Tunicatimonas pelagia: one gene and its partner. The protein of the gene in region 1 binds, or shares a complex with, the protein of each later gene. Links are inferred from orthologs where the notes say so. Each region holds a gene or a part of one and is shown in the gene's direction. Other genes may lie near its edges.

Region 1 (3,330 bases):
ATTCCGGTAGTGATGATCACTAAGAGCGAGGAAGAGATGATTATGGAGCAAGCCATCGGAGCCAAAATCAGCGATTACCTGATTAAGCCACTAAATCCTAACCAGATACTGCTCTCTATTAAGAAAATTCTGGATAACCGACGGCTGGTTACCGAGAAAACCAACATGAGCTATCAGCAGGATTTTCGGAACCTAAGCATGGCCTACAGCGACGATATTGACCATCGGGAGTGGATTGAAATCTACCGGAAGCTGACTTTTTGGGAGTTGGAAATTGATAATACTGAGGATCGGAGCATGTCGGAGGTGCTGGATAATCAGAAAGACGAGGCGAACTCCAATTTTGCCCGCTTCATTACCGATAATTATGATTTGTGGCTGAACGAGGTGGGAGTAGATAAACCATTGCTATCGCACGAGTTAATGACTAAGCGCATTTTCCCAGAGCTAAAAACGGATCAACCGCTCTTCTTTATTCTGATTGATAACCTACGGTTTGATCAATGGAAGATTATTGAACCCATTATCGCCGATCATTACACGGTAGAGGAGGAATCGTCTATGTATTCTATTCTGCCAACAACTACCGCTTTTTCGCGTAACGCCATTTTTTCGGGAATGCTACCCGCTGAAATGGCCAAGTATCACTCCGATATTTGGGTAGGCGACGATCAAGAAGAAGGCAAAAACAACCACGAGTACGAGTTTCTAAAGCGACAGCTTAAAAAGAACCGCCTGGATATTAAGAGCAGCTACCACAAAATTATCCGCACTGAGCAGGGCAAGCAGTTGCTGGATAATGTATCTAATCTGATGAAAAACGATTTGAACGTAGTGGTTTACAACTTTGTAGACATGCTCTCTCACGCCCGCACCGATATGGAAATGATCCGTGAACTGGCTCCCGATGAGGCTGCCTATCGCTCCATTACCAAATCTTGGTTTTTACATTCTCCTTTGCTTGACCTATTCAAGTGGTTATCGAGGGAATCGGTGAAGGTAATTGTGGCGACCGACCACGGCACCATCCGGGTAAAACGCCCGGCTAAAATTATTGGCGACCGAAATACTAATACCAACTTGCGCTACAAGCAGGGAAAGAACCTTAACTTCGACAATAACCGAGTGTTTGCGGTACGCCGTCCTGAAGATTTGCACTTGCCTCGCCTAAATGTATCAACCACGTATGCGTTTGCTACGCAAGACTACTTTTTTGCGTACCCTAACAATTACAATTATTACGTAAATTACTACCGGGATACCTTCCAGCACGGAGGAGTATCTTTAGAAGAAATGATTGTGCCGCTAATTACGCTAACGCCTAAAAATGCCTGAAAATGAATGGGCTCGAAAGACCGTGCCGGAAGCAGATTTGTCTCAGGTTGCTCAGGAGTTGATTAATTGGGGAAATTCTTACGATATTTGGCTATTTCAGGGCGACTTAGGAGCGGGGAAAACTACTTTGATTAAGGAGTTAGGTCGGCAGTGGAAGGTAGAAGATCAGATGAGTAGCCCAACGTTTTCTATCGTGAACGAGTACCGAACATCCGACGGCCAAAGTATTTATCACTTTGATTTTTACCGATTAAATCACGAATCAGAAGCGGTAGACATTGGTGTTGAAGAATATTTTGATTCAGAAAGCTACTGCTTGGTGGAGTGGCCTGAAAAAATCCCTAATTTGCTACCCGATCGGCACCTGCAAATTTTTTTAGAGGTACAGCCCGATCAGAGTCGCACTATTTACGCGTCCCAACATGAATGATTCAACCAAATCGGAAACCCTAGTCAGCGCCACATCTTCCGAAATTAAGGAGCTTGCCAAAGAGCAAGTGCTATATCCCCAGGAACAGTTAGCCAAGGTAAAAGAAAGCAACAAATCACTCCAGATCGGAATTCCGAAGGAGACATCATTGCAGGAGAACCGACTGCTGCTCACTCCGTCTTCCGTAGGGGTAATCACCAATTTGGGTCATCGGGTAATGGTAGAAACCGAAGCGGGCGTAGCCGCCAAGTTTTCCGATAATGAGTACAGTGAAGCCGGGGCTAAAATTGTGTACTCGGCCAAAGAAGCCTTCGATGCAGAAATTGTACTGAAAGTTGCTCCGCCCACTCTGGAGGAGATTGAGTATATTCTTCCGGGAGCTACGCTAATTTCGGCTCTGCAAATGGGAAACCAAACTCCCGAGTTTATTCACGCTCTGAACAAGCGAAAAATAACCGGAGTTGCCTTTGAATTTATTGAAGATAAAGTGGGGGGGATGCCCGTAGTGCGGGCTATGAGCGAGATTGCCGGGAGTACCGTAATGACGGTAGCGGCTCACTATTTGAGCAGTAGTACCAACGGCAGTGGAGTTGTTTTGGGGGGGATTACCGGGGTGCCTCCTACCAAGGTGGTAATTCTAGGAGCGGGTACGGTGGGAGAATACGCCGCTCGTACCGCTATCGGTCTTGGTGCCCAAGTAAAAATATTTGATAATCAACTGTACAAACTGCGTCGGATAAAGCATACGCTGGGTCAGCAAATATACACTTCAACCATGGATGTAGTCACGCTGAGCAATGCGTTAGAAGAGGCCGATGTAGTGATTGGTGCCATTCGGGCTGAGAAGGGAACTAACCGCATGGTGGTAACCGAAGAAATGGTGGCTAACATGCAAGCCGAATCGATCATTGTGGATGTAAGTATCGATCAGGGAGGCTGTATTGAAACCTCGGAAATCACCAGCCTGAAAAAGCCGGTATTTCGTAAGTACAATGTGATTCATTACTGCGTACCCAATATTGCTTCGCGGGTACCGCGCACAGCAACCACCGTGTTCAGTAATATTTTTACGCCTATTCTATCGCAAGTATGCGATGCCGGTGGGGTAGACGAGATGATCTACAACTACCGTTGGTTTATGAAAGGCATTTATACCTACCGAGGTAGCTTGACCAATGCGGCTATCGGCAAAAAATTCAATCTCCGCTCCCGCGATTTACATTTGCTAATGGCCGCCCGGATATAGTTGTTGACAAAATGTATTTCATGGGGAACTGGACATATTATATTGAGTCTAACCCTGTTTTCTTTTTCATGAATACTGTCTTTTTAGCATCCTAATAAAAGACGATTTTCGGGTATATTCTGCTATAATTTGATCCAGGAATGTTTTGAAGTCACTTTGAGTATTAAAATACTCATTCATTGATCTCAAATCCTCTAGTTTGGCTATTGCGATTTTATAGTACTTACTATTTCCCAACTCGATATTTTCTATTATCTCTTGTTTGATCTTATCACTGTTCTGAAGAATATTGTTCATTTTCTCTAATTCTTGCCGGTCT
Region 2 (3,193 bases), 3.7 Mb from region 1 along the record:
GCGAGCCAAGTCTTCCGCATGTAGCTCAGAGTCTTTAATATTGGCCACTAAGGTTACACTGTCATTGAAATAGCCCAGACTGGCTTTAGTACGGTAATTGAAGACGAGTGAGTCGCGCAGTACTGAGTTACCGGCGTGCAGTTCAAAATCTTGAAACAGCATACTGTGGTTAGTAAACCGGTAGAATCCGCTAAAGTCATCAATAGTTAAGTCGTAGTCAGGCTCGTATCCCCGCATGTGGTGAATATCTACCTGTAGGGTATCGGCTACAATCTGGAGGTTAGAGGCATCAGCGTAAATATCGTATACAGTAAAGTGATTATAGTCGAATCGATCGGGTAGTAAGTTCGCACCAGCATCGTGGTATTGAAAGGTTACTTCCTCCAAGCTAACTTCACTAATGGTAAATAAGGGAGGAGTTGAGCGTACTTTTGGGTTGCGCGGCTTACGAATAATGGATTTGACCGTATCAATAAAGCGGGTGATGTTTAACGTAGCATCTGCTGCATCTTTTCGCAAATTGAGCACTCCGCCTTTTACCTGCGCTTCGTCAATAAAAATATTGCCGTCATCAACAATCGTTCGTATATCAAAATCTACCGTAAGGTGGTTGGCAATAATCATGGGGCGGTTCTCATCGTCCATGATCGTAACGCTATCTAGCACTCCGGTGTCAAACCACTTAATATGTACTCCTTCAATAGAAGTAGAGAATCCCGTTCGTTCGGTAATGCTTTTGGCTAGATACTGCACCAGTTGGGTTTGCACCTGAGGGATTTGTACGGCACCCACCACTGCAATAAATAGCAGAATAAGAATAGCCATCAGCCATAAGATTGGCTTAGCAATTCGTTTAGTAATACTGCGGGTGGTATTTGGATGTTTTTCTTTCAAATTACACTAGCACTCTGCTATATTGCAACGCAGACTCTACTCCCTAAATGCGTCGCGCAACTGCTTCTTTTTTATTAAATCATGCGTAAAAGTACGAGACCTGATCCCTCTTTCCCTATTATTCTGGCGGTGGAATCATCTTGCGATGAGACCTCAGCAGCTATTAGTAAAAACGGGGAAATACTTAGTAACATTGTTGCTACTCAAGCGGTTCATGAAAACTACGGGGGTGTGGTTCCGGAATTAGCTTCTCGGGCTCACCAACAAAATATTGTTCCAATAGTACATCAGGCCCTTCGGGATGCAAATATAACAAAAACTATGCTGAACGCAGCGGCTTACACCCAGGGGCCAGGCTTGTTAGGAGCATTACTAGTAGGCTCTTCTTTTGTGAAATCGCTGGCTTGGGGTTTACAGATTCCTTTGCTTTCGGTTAACCATATGCAGGCTCATATTTTAGCGCACTTCATTGAGTCGCCCCAACCTCAGTTTCCGTTTCTCTGTCTGACGGTAAGCGGAGGTCATACCCAGCTCGTAGTAGTTCGCGATTATCTGGATATGGAAATCATTGGTGAAACGCTGGACGATGCGGTAGGCGAGGCATTTGATAAGATTGCCAAGTTGCTAGGGTTGCCTTATCCGGGTGGCCCTCATTTAGATCGTATTGCCCAACAAGGAAACCCTAAACGATTTTCTTTTCCCATTACTTCAATGCCTGACCTAAATTTTTCATTTAGTGGGATAAAAACCGCCGTGCTTTATTTTCTGCGTGATCAGATTAAGCAAAACGAGCGATTTGTTGAAGAAAATCTACCTGATTTATGCGCCAGCGTACAAGCTACTCTCATTAGCATGTTGTTAGAAAAAGTAGAAGCTGCTGTTAGCCAGACGGGTATTCGTGAAATTGCTATTGCCGGAGGGGTGTCCGCTAACTCAGGGTTGCGAAACCAACTGAAGGTATTAGCCCAGCAAAAACAATGGCAGGTGTACATTCCGAAAATTGAGTACTGCACTGACAATGCCGCTATGATTGCTATGGCCGCTCATTATCAGTATTTAGGCGGACAAACCGACACCCTAACTGCTAGCCCCAACCCTCGCCTAAAATTTGGCAAGCAAAGTAATGATTGATGAATAGTGATTAATGAACAATGATTAATGAATAATGTAACTTTCATCACTCATTATTAGGCTGATAACGGGCGAATAGTCCACCTGGAATTGTTTCTAACAGCACGGAGTAAGTTAATACCGAACGAGGTACTACTGCGCTCTGGAAAGCGGGAGTGGCCTGAATAGCCGCCAGAAGCCCTTGCCGAATTTTCTTGCGCTCATTAGTACCAATTGTCTCAATTTGAGAGCGTTGCAACAGTGCGTCTACACCAGACTCTTGCTCTAAGTACTTTTTCAGTATCGGTAACTCTTCTTGCAGATAGGGACGAAGCTTGGCCAGCAAGTACATCGTCATGGCTTCTACGTCTTTATTGCCGTTGAGGTACGGAATATTCTGCCAATGTTCCACCACAAAACTCTCTACCGCTAGAATACTGTGCTGAGTCTCTTTTTCAGAGAGGTTGAGCTTATCGCGTAATTCATCCAAAAACTGCCGCTCAGATTTGCTAATTACCTTATCTGATAAAATAATCATGGTAGCCAACTCAAGTAAGTACCGCTTAAGAACGGGCGATTTAACTTCGCTCCACTTGATGTTTTCCATGCTTACCCGTTCCAAAATCATTTTCTTACCCTGCTCTTCTAAATCCTCGGGTAACTGAGATAGCGTTAGAAAATACTCCAAAAATTCTTTTTCTTCTTTTTCAACAATTCCGTTGGCCCAGGCGGCCGAGGAAAGTACGTATAAAATTAACAACCGTAACCGAATATGGCTCTTTATCACTTTCTCTCTCTTATCAGTATCAGCGTACGATTGAATCCAGGGATGAAAGCAGTAGACATCAATAAAAGAAAGCGCACTGTGCATAATGGCTTGCCAAAATTCATCTTTGGTATTAGAAGCCATAGATTGGGTACGGGCATCCAGGGCTTGTTCCGAAAAATCAATTCCAGTTTTTGATGAGCGAGCTAAAAAGCCACCCCGCGACTTAGGTTTAATATTAGGGTACAGGGCAACGTAGTATTCTCCAATCCGGTACGTCACCTCTGAAATAGCATCAGCAAAATCAACCTCTCTTTTTAGGCTGTGGTATCGGTTGGTAGTAAGAGCACTATTTAGTAAACTTTCTAATAGTAAAATTTTCCACCGTTGCTGATCCGTAAGTTGGTCTACTTTGAGCGATTT

Evidence for each region.
Region 2: the proteins of tsaE (region 1) and tsaD are in contact, whole or in part, in a crystal structure (PDB 6N9A), measured with the Thermotoga maritima proteins. The link is inferred for Tunicatimonas pelagia from one-to-one orthologs. Residues at the interface, in WP_004082108.1 of Thermotoga maritima: Leu37, Gly38, Lys46, Lys57, Val59, Lys60, Ser61, Thr63, Phe64, Thr65, Leu66, Met67, Val69, Pro71, Tyr82, Arg83, Leu84, Asp86, Asp88, Phe89, Asp93, Ile128, Asp130, Glu131, Arg134; in WP_004082750.1 of Thermotoga maritima: Cys10, Asp11, Arg49, His50, Leu82, Gly84, Gly135, Gly136, Glu154, Thr155, Leu156, Asp157, Asp158, Ser159, Glu162, Asp165, Lys166, Arg169, Leu170, Tyr175, Lys213, Thr214, Leu217, Tyr218, Gln221, Arg222, Asn324.

The regions. Positions count from the first base shown.
Region 1 is NZ_CP120683.1:4,916,437-4,919,766, forward strand. The notes cover bases 47-3,046. They hold tsaE (tRNA (adenosine(37)-N6)-threonylcarbamoyltransferase complex ATPase subunit type 1 TsaE), read left to right. Parts: upstream 47-1,327; coding sequence 1,328-1,765; downstream 1,766-3,046. Other genes in these bases: porX (T9SS response regulator signal transducer PorX), read left to right, coding at 47-1,335; P0M28_RS21045 (alanine dehydrogenase), read left to right, coding at 1,758-3,011. Also shown: more of porX, read left to right, coding at 1-46; P0M28_RS21050 (hypothetical protein), read right to left, coding at 3,078-3,330. UniProt on the Escherichia coli protein: Required for the formation of a threonylcarbamoyl group on adenosine at position 37 (t(6)A37) in tRNAs that read codons beginning with adenine.
Region 2 is NZ_CP120683.1:1,238,779-1,241,971, reverse strand. Bases 138-3,000 are described here. They hold tsaD (tRNA (adenosine(37)-N6)-threonylcarbamoyltransferase complex transferase subunit TsaD), read left to right. Parts: upstream 138-975; coding sequence 976-2,025; downstream 2,026-3,000. Other genes in these bases: P0M28_RS05110 (hypothetical protein), read right to left, coding at 2,072-3,000; P0M28_RS05120 (translocation/assembly module TamB domain-containing protein), read right to left, coding at 138-825. Also shown: more of P0M28_RS05120, read right to left, coding at 1-137; more of P0M28_RS05110, read right to left, coding at 3,001-3,193.